One region of the Streptomyces spectabilis genome, then DNA from elsewhere that is predicted to be linked to it. Evidence: riboswitches for the same ligand, from Rfam matches in the RefSeq annotation. Region 1 holds a riboswitch; each other region holds the start of a gene.
The links. Region 1 has a riboswitch for cobalamin ahead of CP982_RS39950 ((2Fe-2S) ferredoxin domain-containing protein). Riboswitches for the same ligand answer to the same signal wherever they lie in the genome.
Positions count from the first base shown of each region.

Region 2: it holds a riboswitch for cobalamin, as region 1 does, so the genes downstream of both, CP982_RS37470 (CoA-acylating methylmalonate-semialdehyde dehydrogenase) here and CP982_RS39950 ((2Fe-2S) ferredoxin domain-containing protein) in region 1, are expected to answer to the same signal.
Region 3: it holds a riboswitch for cobalamin, as region 1 does, so the genes downstream of both, CP982_RS16865 (CbtB domain-containing protein) here and CP982_RS39950 ((2Fe-2S) ferredoxin domain-containing protein) in region 1, are expected to answer to the same signal.

Region 1 covers NZ_CP023690.1:9,419,018-9,424,079, reverse strand. The annotation lists gene CP982_RS39965 (PadR family transcriptional regulator) at 1-255, opposite strand, end outside; gene CP982_RS39960 (SMP-30/gluconolactonase/LRE family protein) at 349-1,311, opposite strand; gene CP982_RS39955 (cobalamin-binding protein) at 1,477-2,391, shown strand; gene CP982_RS39950 ((2Fe-2S) ferredoxin domain-containing protein) at 2,428-2,835, opposite strand; cobalamin riboswitch at 2,898-3,021, opposite strand; gene CP982_RS39945 (cytochrome P450 family protein) at 3,101-4,321, opposite strand; gene CP982_RS39940 (TetR/AcrR family transcriptional regulator) at 4,548-5,062, shown strand, end outside.
Region 2 covers NZ_CP023690.1:8,835,204-8,840,265, reverse strand. The annotation lists gene CP982_RS37475 (acyl-CoA dehydrogenase family protein) at 1-444, opposite strand, end outside; gene CP982_RS37470 (CoA-acylating methylmalonate-semialdehyde dehydrogenase) at 453-1,952, opposite strand; cobalamin riboswitch at 2,125-2,305, opposite strand; gene alaS (alanine--tRNA ligase) at 2,416-5,062, opposite strand, start outside.
Region 3 covers NZ_CP023690.1:3,897,761-3,902,822, forward strand. The annotation lists gene CP982_RS16860 (ANTAR domain-containing protein) at 158-979, shown strand; cobalamin riboswitch at 1,399-1,527, shown strand; gene CP982_RS16865 (CbtB domain-containing protein) at 1,566-1,793, shown strand; gene CP982_RS16870 (CbtA family protein) at 1,811-2,653, shown strand; gene CP982_RS16875 (class F sortase) at 2,814-3,437, opposite strand; gene CP982_RS16880 (hypothetical protein) at 3,497-4,015, opposite strand; gene CP982_RS16885 (HAD-IIA family hydrolase) at 4,117-4,896, opposite strand; gene CP982_RS16890 (alkaline phosphatase family protein) at 4,979-5,062, opposite strand, start outside.

The DNA of each region.
Region 1 (5,062 bases):
CTCGTGCAGCCACCCGGAGAGCGCGGCGCGGCCGAGGGCCGCGACGGAGTACTCCTTCTTGTCGGGGCGGTCCTGCTGCGCCACCTCGCGGGCCTCGATCCAGGCGTCGCTCTCCATGCGCTTGAGGACGCGGTAGATCTGCTGGTGCGTGGCGGTCCAGAAGTAGCCGATGGACCGGTCGAACCGCCGGGCCAGCTCGTAACCGGAGCCCGGCTGCTCCAGCAGGGAGACGAGGATCGCGTGCTCAAGCGCCATGCCCGAATCCTTCTATGCAACTCGTTGCATAGACAAGCGGTGCCGTCCAGGTGAGACACGGCTCACCCGGACCGGCACGGCGGCTTCGGCCGTCTACGAGGGGTCGGCACCCGCGGGCACTTCGTAGATCTTCCCGTCGACGCCCGCCCGGTAGAGCCTGCCCGCGGAGAAGCCGCGGTCGCCGTGGCCGTAGGCGACCTGGGTGGAGAGGTGGAGGCCCGAGGCCACGGCGCACAGGCGCCCGTCCTCGACGCGCCAGATCTGGCCCGCCGCGTGGGTGGTGATCAGTGGCCGCCCCTTGCTGTCGAGGGTGAGCCCGTCGGGGAGCGCGAGGACGTCGGACGGTGCCACCGAGACCCAGCGCCGCGGGTGTGCCGGGTCGTCGGCCGGGATCCGGTAGAGGCCGGGGGCGACCGTGGTCTGGATGACGTAGACCTGCTCCCCGTCCGGGGACACGGCGATCCCGTTGGACTGGGGCACCCTGGCCCAGGCCGGGTCGACCTCGCCGTCCGGCGTGACGCGGCCGATGTTCCGCCCGCCCAGGGTCGTGGTGTACACGGTGCCGTCGGCCGCGAGCGCGACGCCGTCGATGCCGCCGAGCCCGGCGGCGTACGTCGTGACCTCGCCGGTGTCCGGGTCCACGAGGAGGAGCTTCGACGTGGGCAGCGCGTCGCCGGTGAGCGAGTGCAGGACGTCGTTGCCGGTGCCGACGAGGAGGCGGCCGTCGTCCCGCACGACGATCCCGCCGTTGGCGCCCACGTTTCCGGTGAGGGGTACGGGGGTGCGGCCCGGCGCGTCGATCCGGTAGACGCGGCCGGTGAAGTACGCGGTGGCGAACATCCGGCCGTGCCGGTCGACGACGATCGACTCGACCCAGTCGGGGATGCGCGCCACCTGCGCCGGCGCTCCCGGTCCCGTGGCGGCACAGGCCGGTGCCGCGGACGCGGGGGCGGGTGCGAGCACACCCGCGGCCGCGGCCAGCAGAGCCAGCGACACGATGCCGCGGCCCGGCCCCCGTAAGACTCCGCGCGGCGCCCTGCTCACCTTCAACGTCATCGGTTCCCCTCCGTCGTCGGGTCGGTCTGCCCGGCGAAGTATCGGGGCCGGGGGCCGCGAGCACCACAGCCAGGGGGCGTCTGCTCGGACACACCGGCGGGGGTCGGGGCCGCGACCGGGGCCGGGGCGGGACCGGGGCGAGGACCAGGGCCTTAGGGTCGGCACATGCGCATCGTCTCCCTGCTCCCCGCCGCCACCGACATCGTCGCCGAACTGGGCCTGGCGGACCGGCTCGTCGGGCGCACCCACGAGTGCGACTGGCCGCCGCGCGCGGTGGCGTCCGTGCCCGTGGTGACCGGTGCCGACCTGGATCAGGAGACCTTGAGCAGCCGTGAGATCTCCGACGCGGTGGGCGGTTCCGCCCACTCCGGGTCCTCGCTGTACACCCTCGACACCGAGGTGCTCGCGGCCCTGCGGCCCGATGTGGTCCTCACGCAGGACCTGTGCGACGTCTGCGCGGTGTCGTACGAGAGGGTCAGCCGCACCGTGCGGCTCCTGGACGCGGGCACCCGGGTCCTGAGCCTGGAGCCGCGCACCCTGGACGACGTACTGGACTGCCTGGTCACGGTCGGCACCGTGCTCGGGGTGCGGGAGTCCGCCGAGCTGCGCCGGGCCGAGCTGCGGGCCCGTCTGGAGCGGGTGCGCGAGCGGACCGCCGGACGTCAACGGCCCCGGGTGGTCGCGATCGAGTGGCTGGATCCGCTGTGGCCCGCCGGGCACTGGGTGCCCGAACAGATCGCCGCCGCCGGGGGCGAACCGCTCCTTGCCGCGCCCGGCGAGCACACCGCACCCATGACCTGGGACGCGGTGCGCGCGGCCCGGCCGGAGGTGCTGCTCGTCCTGCCGTGCGGCTTTCCGCCCGAGCGGACGCTGCGCGAGACGGACCTGCTCACCCGGCTGCCCGGCTGGTCCGAGCTGCCCGCCGTCCGGGCCGGGCGCGTCTGGGTCCTGGACGGGCCCGCGTACTTCAACCGCCCCGGCCCGCGCGTCGTGCGCGGGGCCGAGGTGCTGGCCCACGTCCTGCACGGGGTGCGGGCCGGGACGGCGGTGACCCCGGCGGAGGCGCGCCCGTTCCGCTGACGGCGAGGCCCCGACGCCCCGGCCCGGCGCGGCCGTTCAGGACACGGCGCGGCGGCGCGGCGGGGTGAAGGCGTACAGGTCGAGGATCTCCGGTCGCGGGGCGACGCCCGGGCCTCCGGCGCGGACCCAGGCGACGATGTCCTCGGTCGCGTCCGCGTCGTTGACCAGGCCGAGCCACACCGGTCGGGCACCGGCCGCACGGCCCTCGGCGGAGGGCTGGACCACGATGACGTTGGCCTGGTCGCACACGTCCAGGCAGGCCGAGACGCGCACGGGCGCCTCGGCCCGCAGGCGCGCGGTCTGCGCGGCGTGGTCGACGCCTGTCACCTTCGGGCTGCCGCAGCAGCAGTCCCGGCACACGACGACCCGGCAGGGCGCCGGGGCGGCGGCCGCCCCGGAACTCCGCGCGGCCCCTGCTGACTTGCCGACCGGTCTTGCGGGCATGCCGCGTCCTGCCTCTCTCCGGGGAGATCCGCCCCGGTGTTCCGTGGAGGAGGCGACCGCGTGAGTCTCCTGGCTCTCGGGTCGATGCCCGTCCCGGCCTTCCCACCCCTCGCGGGGCAGTGGCCAGTCGGGACAGGCTCGCCGATCACAGTGGCGGGACCGCGCCGGATTCACACCGGCTTCCTCGGACCGCCGTCGCCTTGTCGCCCGTCATCATTCCATCCGGCCGTCCGGTGGTACCCGGGGGCCCGGCTCCGGGGCCGCGCTATCCGCCGTACAGGGTGACCGGCAGGGCCTGGACGCTGTTGCTGACGAAGGACGGCAGCGGCACCAAATCGGCGCGCGGTACGGCGAGTTCCAGGTGCGGGAACCGCCGGAACAGAGCGGGCAGGGCGATGCCCGCCTCAAGGCGCGCCAGGGCGGCGCCGAGGCAGTAGTGCGGGCCGTGCCCGAAGGACAGGTGTTTCGGCCGGGGGCGCGCGATGTCGAACTCGGCGGCGTCGGCGCCGAATCGGCCGGGGTCGCGGCCCGCGGCCGCGTACGAGGCGAGGATGGCCTCGCCGCGCGGGATCACCACGGTGCCGACGGGGATGTCGTCGAGGGCGTAGCGCAGCGGGAAGTGCGCGACGGGCGAGTCCCACCGCAGGGTCTCCTCCACCACGGCGTCCCACGGCCGTCGTCCGGTCGTGACGGCGGCGCGCTGTTCGGGGTGGGTGAGCAGGGCGGCGGTCGCGTTGGTGATCAGGTTGAGGGTGGTGCCGTGGCCCGCGACGAGAACCAGGATCAGGGTGCCGATCAGCTCCGGCTCCGAGAGCCGGTCGCCGTCGTCGCGCACGGCGATCAGCCGGCTGGTCAGGTCCTCCCCCGGCCGCGCCCGCCGTTCGGCGACGAGGTCGCCGAGGAGCGCGTGCAGCCGTCGTTGGGTGGCGATGGTCTCGTCGGGCGTGGTGACGCTGCTGGTCAGGCTGGCGGAGAGGGTCCGGAACTCGTCGAAGCGCTCCTCCGGCACGCCGAGGAGGTCCCCGATCACGGCCATGGGCAGCGGATAGGCGAAGTGCCGGCGCAGGTCCACGGCGTCGCCGCCGCGCTCCGCGAGGGCGTCGAGAAGCCGCAGCGTGATCGCCTCGACGCGGGGCCGCATCGCGGCGACGCGCCGCGCGGTGAAGGCCTGGGTGACCAGGTCCCGCAGGCGGCGGTGCTCTTCGCCGTCGGCGGTGGTCATGCCGCGGTTGGTGACCACGCTGATCAGCGGCCACCCCTCCGGCACCTCTCCCGCGCGCCACGCGGACCAGTGCGCCGGGTCCTTGGCCGTACGGGGGTCCGCCAGGAGTTCTCGGAGCAGGTCGTGGCGGGTGATCACCCAGGCGGGCACCCCGCCGGGCAGCCGCACCCGCACGGCGGGGCCCAGCGCGCGGAGCTTCTCGTTCTCGCCGTGGATGTCACCGGCGCTCGCGTCGAGGCGGAAGAGGGGGGTCTGGGTGTCCACGGGTCACCTCTGGCTGGTCGACGACGGGGTCGATCGTGGAGCGCGTGCGCGGGACGGCGACTGGATCGTACGGTTGCGCGCGCGCCCGGAGAAGAGTGCGCGCGGCACCTGTCCGGCGAGTCGCACGCACGTTCCAGCCGGGTTGTTCGGTCGAGTTGTCCCTCGAGTCGCTCCGCCGAGTTGTTCAGTCGACTTTTTCGGCTGACTATGTCGCTACTATGTACGCATGGCTCATGTGACTGCGGCCGAGCGCCGCCCCCAGCTGATCAAAGCGGCCATCGCCCTCATGGCCAGGGAGGGTGTCGCCGCCGGAAGCACCCGCGCCATCGCCGCCGAGCTCGGTGTCGCCCAGGCGACGGTGCACTACACCTTCGGCACCAAGGAAGACCTGTACCGCGCCGTCATGGAGCAGCTCAGCCAGGACCTGCTGGCACAGGTCCGGGAGTCCGCGCCTGCGGACGCCGGTTTCGAGGAAACGCTCGCCGCGCTCACCGGGGCGCTGTGGCGCACCGTGGGCGAGCAGCCCGCCAGCCATCAGTTGCTCACCGAACTGACCATGTACGCCCTGCGGACACCGGCGTTGCACGAGGCTCTGGAGAGTCACTTCCGCCAAGCGCACGACGTGGCGGCGCAGTTGGTGACGGAGGCGGCCGAGCGCACCGGCCAGCGGCTCGCCGCGTCCCCCGACACCATCGCTCGCTTCCTGCTCGCCGGTTTCGACGGGCTCATCCTGCAGCGTCT
Region 2 (5,062 bases), 580 kb from region 1:
GGTGCTCAGGGCGGCCGCGTCGGAGCCCGCGCCCGGCTCGGTGAGGCAGTAGCTGCCGAGCCGGTCCATGGAGGTCAGCGGCCCCAGCCAGCGGGCGCGCTGGGCCCGGTCGCCGTAGTGGTCGATCATCCAGGCGACCATGTTGTGGATGGACAGATAGCCGGCGACGGAGGGGCAGCCGGAGGCGAGCGCCTCGAAGACGAGGACGCCGTCGGACCGGGTGAGGCCCGAGCCGCCCGCGGCCTCGTCGACGTACACGCCGCCGAGCCCGAGGTCCGCGGCCTTGCGCAGCACGTCGACCGGGAAGTGCTTCTCCTGGTCCCAGGTGACGGCGTGGGGGGCGAGGTGTTCCTCGGCGAAGTCGAGGGTGGTCTCGACGAGCGCGAGCTGGTCCGCGGTGAGCAAGGTGGTGGTCGTGGCGGCGGTGGGGGTCGCGGTCTTCATCGGGCCGCTCACGCCGTCGTCGGGATCGTGAAGCTCGCGCCGTCCTTCGCCCCCGAGGGCCAGCGCGAGGTGACGGTCTTGGTGCGGGTGTAGAAGCGGATGGCGTCCGGGCCGTGCTGGTTGAGGTCGCCGAATCCGGAGCGCTTCCAGCCGCCGAAGGTGTGGTACGCGACGGGGACCGGGATGGGCACGTTGACGCCGACCATGCCGGTGTCCACGCGCCGGGTGAAGTCGCGGGCCGTCCCGCCGTCGCGGGTGAAGAGCGCGACGCCGTTGCCGTAGGGGTGCTCGGTGGGCAGCCGCAGCGCCTCTTCGTAGTCGGCTGCCCGTACGACGGACAGGACGGGGCCGAAGATCTCCTCCTGGTAGATCCGCATGTCCGGGGTGACGCGGTCGAAGAGGGACGCGCCCGCGAAGAACCCGCGCTCGTGGCCGGGCAGGGTGAAGTCGCGCCCGTCGACGACGAGTTCGGCGCCCTCCTCGACGCCGAGGTCGACGTAGGAGCGGACGCGGTCGACGGCGTCGCGGCCGACCAGCGGCCCGAAGTCGGCCTCGGGGTCGTCGGAGCGGCCGATGCGCAGGGCTCCGACGCGCGCCTTGATGCGAGCGACGAGGGCGTCGGCGGTGGCCTCGCCGACCGGGACCGCCACGGAGATCGCCATGCAGCGCTCGCCCGCGGAGCCGTAGCCCGCGCCGATCAGCGCGTCGACGGCCTGGTCGAGGTCCGCGTCCGGCATCACGATCAGGTGGTTCTTGGCGCCGCCGAAGCACTGGGCGCGCTTGCCGTGGGCGGCGGCGGTGGCGTACACGTGCGCGGCGATCGGCGTGGAGCCGACGAAGCCGAGCGCCTTGACGCGCGGGTCTTCCAGGAGCGTGTCGACGGACTCCTTGCCGCCGTTGAGGACGTTCAGGACGCCGGGCGGCAGGCCCGCTTCGAGGAACAGCTCGGCGAGGCGCAGCGGTACGGACGGGGCGCGCTCGGACGGCTTGAGAATGAAGGCGTTGCCGCACGCCAGCGCGGGTGCGGCCTTCCAGAGCGGGATCATCGCGGGGAAGTTGAAGGGCGTGATCCCGGCGACGACGCCGAGGGGGCGGCGCAGCGAGTGCACGTCGATGCCGGTCCCGGCGTTGTCGGTGAACTCGCCCTTGAGCAGGTGCGGGATGCCCGCGGCGAACTCCACGACCTCCAGGCCGCGCTGGAGGTCGCCGTGCGCGTCGGCGACGGTCTTGCCGTGCTCGGCCGACAACAGGCGGGCCAGGGAGTCGCGTTCGCCCTCGACGAGCTGGAGGAACCGGAGCAGGACGCGGGCGCGGCGCTGCGGGTTCCACTCGCCCCAGGCGGGCTGCGCCTCGGCGGCGTTCGCGATCGCCGCCTCGGTGTCCGCGCGGTGCGCGAGGGGGACGCGCGCCTGGACGTCGCCGGTGTTGGGGTCGTACACGTCGGCGTGCTTTCCCGAGGTTCCCGGGGTGTGCTCGCCGCCGACGAGATGGGTCAGTTCACGGACCATGGGGGCCTGCTTCTTTCGTCAGGTGTGGTCCGGGGACGGCAGGGCCGGGCCGCGCGCCTCCGCGGGCACGCGGAACGGCCTTCAGACAGCGGGGGTCACCGCTCGCAGGTCCGGAATTCCAGGGTCGCGGGTGCGCACCGGGGCCATGCGTGTCTGCTCCATCCTCGTGGACAACACGGAACACCCCACGGCCGGTATCCTGACTCCCGGATCAGCGCGCGCTCCCCCGCCTTCCCAACGGACTTCTCCGTCAGTGGCGTTCGAACCTCCACGGGAACGCGCTCCCCGGTCACAGTGGCGGGACCGTGCCGGATTCACACCGGCTTCCCTGCACCGCGGGCCTTGGTCACGACGATATACTTGGACGTCCTAGTAAGTCCACAGAGGCCAACCCCTGCCCCACCCCTGTCGCCCCCTCGGCGGCCGCCGTGTCCCCGCACGGCGGCCGCCCGTCACCCGGCCGCTAGGCGCCGAGTTCCTCGCGTACGACGCCGGGGAGCCCGGCCACCGCGGCCGCGAGCCGCTCCCGGTCCGCTCCGCCGCCCTGCGCCACCTCGTCCGAGCCGCCGCCGCGTCCGCCGAGCAGCCGCTTGACCAGGGCGGAGGCCGACAGACCCGCTGTCCTTGCCGCTTCGTTCACGGCCACGGCGAGGACCGGCTTGGCGCCGGAGAGAGTCACGGCGGCCACGCCGGGGCGCTCGGCGCGCAGCCGTCCGCGCACTTCGACGGCCAGGGCCCGCGCGGCGCCCGCGTCGCCGTCCGTCGTCGCGGTGGCCACGTACGCGCCCGCCACCTCGACGGCCTGCCCGGCGAGTTCGGCGGCGCGGGCGGCACGGGCCGACTGCCGAAGGCGCTCGTTCTCCCGGTCCGCGGCCTTGAGCCGGTCGAGCAACGCGGCGACCCGGTCGGGGAGTTCGGCGCGCGGCGCCTGCACCTGCTCGGCGATCCGGGCGACCAGGTCGCGCTCGCGCGCGAGATAGCCGAAGCCCTCGACGCCGACCGCGGCCTCCAGGCGCCGCATGCCCGCGCCCACCGACGACTCGGCGGTCAGGGCGACCACGCCGACCTGGGACGCGTGCTCGACGTGGGTGCCGCCGCACAGCTCGCGCGACCAGGCACCGCCGATCTCGACCACCCGGACCCGCTCGCCGTACGTCTCGTCGAACAGCGCCAGCGCGCCGAGCTCCTTGGCCTCGGGCAGCGTCATCCAGCGCACGCCGACGGGCAGGTCGCGGCGGAGCGCCCGGTTGGCGGCCTCCTCGACCTCGCTGCGGACGGTGGCGGAGAGGCCCCCGCGCCAGGGGAAGTCGAGCCGCAGATAGCCGGGGCGGTTGTAGGAGCCGGACTGCAGGGCGGTCGGGCCGAGGATCTCGCGCAGGGCGGCGTGCAGCACGTGGGTGCCCGAGTGGGCCTGGCGCGCACCGAGCCGCCACTCGGGGTCGACGGCGGCGTGCACGCGACCGCCGACGGCCAACTCACCTGCGGTGACCCTGATCTGATGGGCCACCAGGCCGGGCAGCGGCCGCTGCACATCGAGCACATCGGCTTCGAGGGACGCACCGGAGAGCCGTCCGGCGTCGCTGTCCTGCCCACCGGACTCGGCGTAGAACGGCGTGCGGTCGAGGACGGCGGTGACGATCTCGCCGGCGCGGGCGAGGGGCACGGGGCCGGCCGGGCCCATGAGCGCGAGGACGCGGGAGTCCGTCGCCAGGGTGTCCCAGGCACGCCAGTCGGTCGGCCCGTGCTCGTCGAGGACGGCGCGCAGGGCCGAGGTGTCGATTGCGGACCCGGACTTGCGGGCGCGGGCGTCGGCGCGGGCCCGCTCGCGCTGCTCGCGCATGAGGGCCGTGAAGCCCTCGCGGTCGACCTCGACGCCCTGCTCGGCGGCCATCTCCAGGGTGAGGTCGATGGGAAAGCCGTAGGTGTCGTGCAGCAGGAAGGCCTTGGCGCCGGGCAGTTGGCGGCCGCCGTCGGCCTTGACCCGGGTGACGGCGGTGTCCAGGACCGTGGTGCCCTGCTTGAGGGTGGCGCGGAAGGCGTCCTCCTCGCCCTGGGCCTGGTCGGCGATGCGCGCGTAGGCGTCGGCGACCTCGGGGTAGCTCGGCGCCATCCGGTCGCGGGCGACGGCCAGCAGGTCCGCGAGGGCCGGGTCGCCGTGGCCGAGCTGGCGCATGGAGCGCACGGCGCGGCGCAGGATGCGGCGCAGGACGTAGCCGCGGCCCTCGTTGCCGGGCGCGGTGCCGTCGGCGAGCAGCATCAGGGCGGTGCGGACGTGGTCGGCGACGACGCGAAGGCGCACGTCCTGGGCGGCGTCGGCGCCGTAGCGCACCCCGGCGAGTTCGGCGGCGCGGTCGAGGACGGGCCGGGTCTCGTCGATCTCGTACAGATTGTCGACGCCCTGGAGCAGGGTGGCCATGCGCTCCAGGCCCATGCCGGTGTCGATGTTGCGGCGCGGGAGTTCGCCGAGGATCGGGTAGCCGGTCTTGCCGGTGCCCTCGCCGCGCTCGTACTGCATGAAGACGAGGTTCCAGAACTCCATGTACCGGTCCTCGTCGACGGCCGGGCCGCCCGCGCGGCCGAGCGCGGGACCCCGGTCGTAGTACAGCTCCGAGCAGGGGCCGCAGGGTCCGGGCACGCCCATGGACCAGAAGTTGTCCTCGTCGCCTCGGGCCACGATGCGCTCGTCGGGCAGGTCGGCGACGCGCCGCCACAGGCCGCGCGACTCGTCGTCGGAGTGGTGGACGGTCACCCAGATCTTCGCCGGGTCGAGCCCGTAGCCGCCGTCGGCGACGGAGCGGGTGCTCAGGTCCCAGGCGAAGGTGATGGCCTCTTCCTTGAAGTAGTCGCCGAAGGAGAAGTTGCCGTTCATCTGGAAGAACGAGCCGTGCCGGGTGGTCTTGCCGACCTCCTCGATGTCGAGGGTGCGCACGCACTTCTGCACGCTGGTGGCGCGCGGCCAGGGCGGTGCGACCTCGCCCGTCAGATACGGCTTGAACGGCACCATGCCCGCGTTGACGAACAGGAGCGTCGGGTCGGGCGTCGGCAGCGGGGCGCTGGGCACCACGGTGTGGCCCCGCTCGGCGAAGAAGTCGAGGAAGCGGGTGCGGATG
Region 3 (5,062 bases), 5.5 Mb from region 1:
ACTCCCCCTTGGGCGCACGGTCCGGTGCTCAATCCTGGCATAACTACGTGACCCTCACGAGGCCGGGAGAGCCCGTCCGGGCAGCTGTAGGAGAGCTGTTACAGCCCTCCGATGCGGGGTAGGCGAAAAGGTTGGGGGGAGGCGAAAGGGAGAGGCCATGAAGGCCATGCCGGACCGCACCCCGGAGCTGGGACTGGCGCGCGCCCTCGTCGAGACCGTGGTCACGGTCGCCGACGACTTCGACGCGGATCGCCACCTGGGCCGCGTCAGCCAGGTCTGCGCGGAGCTCTTGGACACGCTCGCCGCGGGCGTGATGTACACGGACGCGCAGGACACGGTGCGGATCGCCACGAGCCGCCGCGGGGAGCGGCTCGCGCGCGAACTGCTCGAAGCCCAGCACCTGGGCGGCCCCTGCATCGACTGCTTCGGCAGCGGCAAGCCCGTGGGTCCCGTCCGGCTCGCCGCGCGGGACGCGGTGGCCCGCTGGCCGGAGTTCGCGGCACGGGCCACCGCGCAGGGCGTCGACGTCGCCTTGGCTGTGGCGCTGCGGGCGCGGGGGCGCGTCTTCGGCGTGCTCGGCGTCTTCGCGGCGGAGTGGCGGCCGGACGGTGCGCCGGGTGCGCCCGCGGCCGACGGGGTCACGGGCCCGGCGCCCCAGGACCCCGGGCAGGAGAGCGCGTTGGGGCTCGCGCAGGCGCTCGCGGATGTCGCGGCCGCCGGGCTGCACAACCAGCGCGCCTACACCGAGTGCCGCGATCTCTCCCGGCAGCTCCAGGCCGCGCTCAGCAGCCGCATCCGGATCGAGCAGGCCAAGGGGATACTGGCCGAGCGCTGGCAGACCGGGACCGACGCGGCCTTCGGCGCGATGCGGCGGTACGCGCGCAGGGAGCGCCTCGTCATGGACACGGTGGCCGGGATGGTGCTCAAGGGGACGCTCGACGACGCGACGCTCCAGGACAGGCACGGCCCGTCCCGGTAAGGGGGCGTGGCCCGGCGTGCACCCGCGCCACCTGCGGCGTTCAGCGAGCGGCGGCAAAAGGCCAGTTGGCGTCAAACTCCCCTAGGCCGAAGCCGACTTCCGCTCTAGAGTCGTGGTGACGGCCCAAGCCCCCGGCCGGAGTGGAGCGTTCCGAACGCGGTGCGGCCCAGGGCGGCCGCGTGCTCCCGGACGTTCCGCGCAGTCCACGACCGATGGACCATCCGAAGCCTCCCGTGCCGACGCCGGGTTCCTCCCGCAGCTCGAGCGCGCGCGGTCGAGGACCGGCCCGGTCGGCGACTCCGGGGGGAGCGGGTCGTTGACCGGGCCAGGTTGTGCCCCGCTCCGGGGCGCACGCCGCCCGCGCGCGGCGCCCTCGCGGGCGCGGCGACTGGTTGACAGTGTCCATGACCACCTGCGACTCTCCCGGCGACAAGTCCATACGTCGAGGCGACGGTTGCCAGGAACCCGGTGCGACTCCGGGACGGTCCCGCCACTGTTACCCCACGCGCACGCCTGGGGAAGTCAGGAACTGAACCCGTCGTCCTCCTGCCATGGGGCGTGGAAACCCCAGAAGGAGAGCCACGGTATGTCCGCTTCCGCTGCGCACAGCGCACCACACACCGACACCGCCGCGATACAGTCCGCGACCATCCAGACCCGCGACTGGCTGATCGCCGCGGGCGCCGTGATCCTCGCGCTCATCACCCTGTACGCGGTCTTCATGGACAACGGCTCGCTGATCTCGGCGACCGGTGACTACCTCCACGAGTTCGCGCACGACGGCAGGCACCTCTTCGGTGCCCCCTGCCACTGATCGGGGCCGCTCGCACCATGACCGCGTCCCCAGAGACTCCCCCTTCCCCGAACTCCCTCACCGCTCCCCGCACTTCGACTCCCGCCGCCTCCCCAGCGGCCCCGTCCCCCGTCCTCGCGCTGCTCGGCCGCGGCCTCGCGGCCGGGAGCCTGGGCGGGCTCGCCGCCGGGCTCTTCTCGCTGCTGCTCGCCGAGCCCCTGATGGACAAGGCGATCCGCGCGGAGGAGGCCCGTTCGCAGGCCCACGAGCAGCATGACGCCGGTGCCGCCGTGCAGCACCACGAGGAGCTGTTCTCACGCTCCACGCAGCACGCGGGCCTGGTCATCGCCCTGGTCGTCGCGGGCCTCGCGATCGGCGTGCTCTTCGCCGTCGCGTACGCCCTCGTGCACCGGCGCGATCCGCGTGCCAACCCCTGGCCGCGGGCGCTCGCGTTCTGCGCGGCCGCGTTCTGCGCGGTCTCCCTCTTCCCCGCCCTGCGCTATCCGGCGATGCCGCCCGGCGTCGGCGACTCCGGCACGGTGGGTGACCGGCAGGCCATGTGGGTCGCGGCGGTCGTGATCAGCGTGCTCGGCATGTTCCTGGTCTGGCAGGTGTACGTGCGCCTCGCCGGCCGGTCGCAGCCGGTGCGGCAGCTCGCGGCGGCGGGCACGGCTGCCGCCGTCCTCGCGCTGCTGTGGGCGCTGCCGGACAACCCGGACCCGACGCCCGTGAGCCCCACGCTCCTGTGGGACTTCCGCATGCTGTCGCTCGCGTCGCACGTGCTGATGTGGGTGGTCTTCGCGGCCGTGTTCGGCGGCATCGGCCTGCGGGCGCTGCGCGCGAGAGCCGGGACCGAGGCCGCCTCGACCCCGGCTGTCTAGGGCGTGTCCGGTGGGTCGGCGTGGAGCAAGGAGCGGCGTCTGGTGCGTGCGATCGCAAGGCGCCGGGATGTCCTCGTAGCGGAGCTACTAGGACATTTCGGCAACGCGGCGAGCGTGCGTGCCAGGCGTCGCGACGCCGCGCCGACCCATCGGACACGCCCTAGGGGCCCACGCCCGTGAGATAGGCGGAGACGACCACGTTCGCCGAGTACGTACGGCTGGCGCGGTCGAAGGTGCCGCCACAAGTGATCAGGCGCAGTTCGGCGCGGCCCTCCTCGCGGGGGCCGTAAGCCGTCTTCGCGTCGAAGTCGTCGCGGCCGAGCACCTGGACGTCGTCCACCGTGAACTCGGCGACGGCCCCGTCGTCCCGCACCACCCGCACCTTCTCGCCGGGGCGCACGGCGCTGAGGTGGTAGAAGACGGCGGGCCTGCTCTCCGTGTCCACGTGGCCCACGAGCAGCGCGGCCCCGGCCGCCCCGGGCCGCACCCCGCCGCCGTACCAGCCGACGACGCCCGGCTGCCCGTACGGCGGCGGGTCGATCGCGCCCACCGCGTCCAGGCCGCGGGCCACCACCGGGGCCCGTACGCCGAGCGAGGGCACGTCCACGCGCTGCGGCCGCGCGTCGGCGAGCGGCTCGTGCGGGCGGGGCAGTTCGAGGCCGGGGGGCCTGCCGACGGCGGCGATGTCCCCGGTGGTCGGGTCGGAGAGGCCGCCGCGCACGTCGGTGATCTCGTTGCCCCACAGCCACAGGCCGACGAGCAGCACGGCCCACGCCACGCCCATGACGAGACGCCTGGTGCCGTGCGGGGCGTCGGCGCCTTCGGGCTCGGGCCCGGCCACGGTCAGTCGGAGCGGCGCCGGCGGACGCTGCGCAGGGCCACGGCGACGGCGGCCGCCCCCGCGAGCACCAGGCCGACGACGGCGTGCCGCGTACCGGGCCCGGCCTCCTCGGCGACCGCGGCCACGGGCTTGAGATCGGCGGTGCCGCCCCCGCCGGCCCGCACGGGCGCCTGCGGCGTGGCCTGGGCACCGCCGGCCCGGACGGTGCCGACGCCCTGGTGCGGGTGCCCGTCGCAGGTCACGGTGATCTCGTACGTCCCCGAGATCCCGGCCCTGAGCCGCGCGGATCCGGTGAGCGTCTTGCCGCCGCTGCCGGTCAGCTCGGCGTCCTTCGCGAACGCGCCGGAGCCCGCGGCGCCCGTCGTGCCGCGGCACCCCGAGACCCGCACCTCGACCTGCCCGCCCGGCACCGCGGCGGCGGGTGTGACCTGGGCCCTGACCTGGTCCTGGTCGTGCGCGGCCGCCGGTCCCGCCACCCCCGCGAGCGCGCCCGCGAGGACGAGACCCCCCGCGCCACGCACGGCAAGCGAACATATACGCATCGTGAACCTCCTGTACCAGCAGATTCACGCGCGCGGGGCGTCAGCGCATCCTCAGGACACCCGTCCGTGCCCGCGCGGGCTCAGACCCGGTCGACGAGATCGGCGATGGAGTCCGCGACCGTGGAGGGCCGGAACGGGTACTGGTCGATGTCGGCCCGCGAGGTAAGGCCTGTGAGCACGAGGAAGGTCTCCATCCCCGCCTCGAGGCCCGCGAGGACGTCCGTGTCCATGCGGTCGCCGATCATCGCGCTCGTCTCCGAGTGCGCCCCGATGGCGTTCAGGCCGGTGCGCATCATCAGGGGGTTCGGCTTGCCCGCGAAGTACGGCTTCTTGCCGGTCGCCTTGGTGATCAGCGCGGCCACGGCGCCGGTGGCGGGCAGCGGGCCCTCCGTGGAGGGGCCGGTCTCGTCCGGGTTGGTGCAGATGAAGCGCGCGCCGTCGTTGATGAGCCGCACGGCCTTGGTCATGGCCTCGAAGGAGTAGGTGCGGGTCTCGCCGAGCACCACGTAGTCCGGGTCGTGGTCGGTCAGGACGTACCCGATGTCGTGCAGGGCGGTGGTCAGGCCCGCCTCCCCGATCACGTACGCCGTGCCGCCGGGCCGCTGGTCGTCGAGGAACTTCGCGGTGGCGAGGGCCGAGGTCCAGATGTTCTCGACGGGCACTTCGAGGCCCATGCGGGTCAGCCGGGCCTGGAGGTCACGGGCGGTGTAGATGGAGTTGTTGGTGAGCACGAGGAACGGCTTGCCGGACTCGCGGAGCTTCTTGATGAAGGAGTCGGCGCCGGGGATCGGCACGCCCTCGTGGATGAGCACGCCGTCCATGTCGGTGAGCCACGATTCGATGGGCTTGCGCTCTGCCATGGGGTGCACTCCTGCGGGGTCTGCGTGAAGCAAGTGGCTTGCGGGGCGTCGGAACGGCGCTGTGCCGACGCCCCCAGCCTAATCAGGAAGGCTTGATCCCGACCCCGTCGATCACCCAGTACCAGTTGTTGCCTCCGGTGTAGCGGAAGCGGACCTGGGCCGTCCG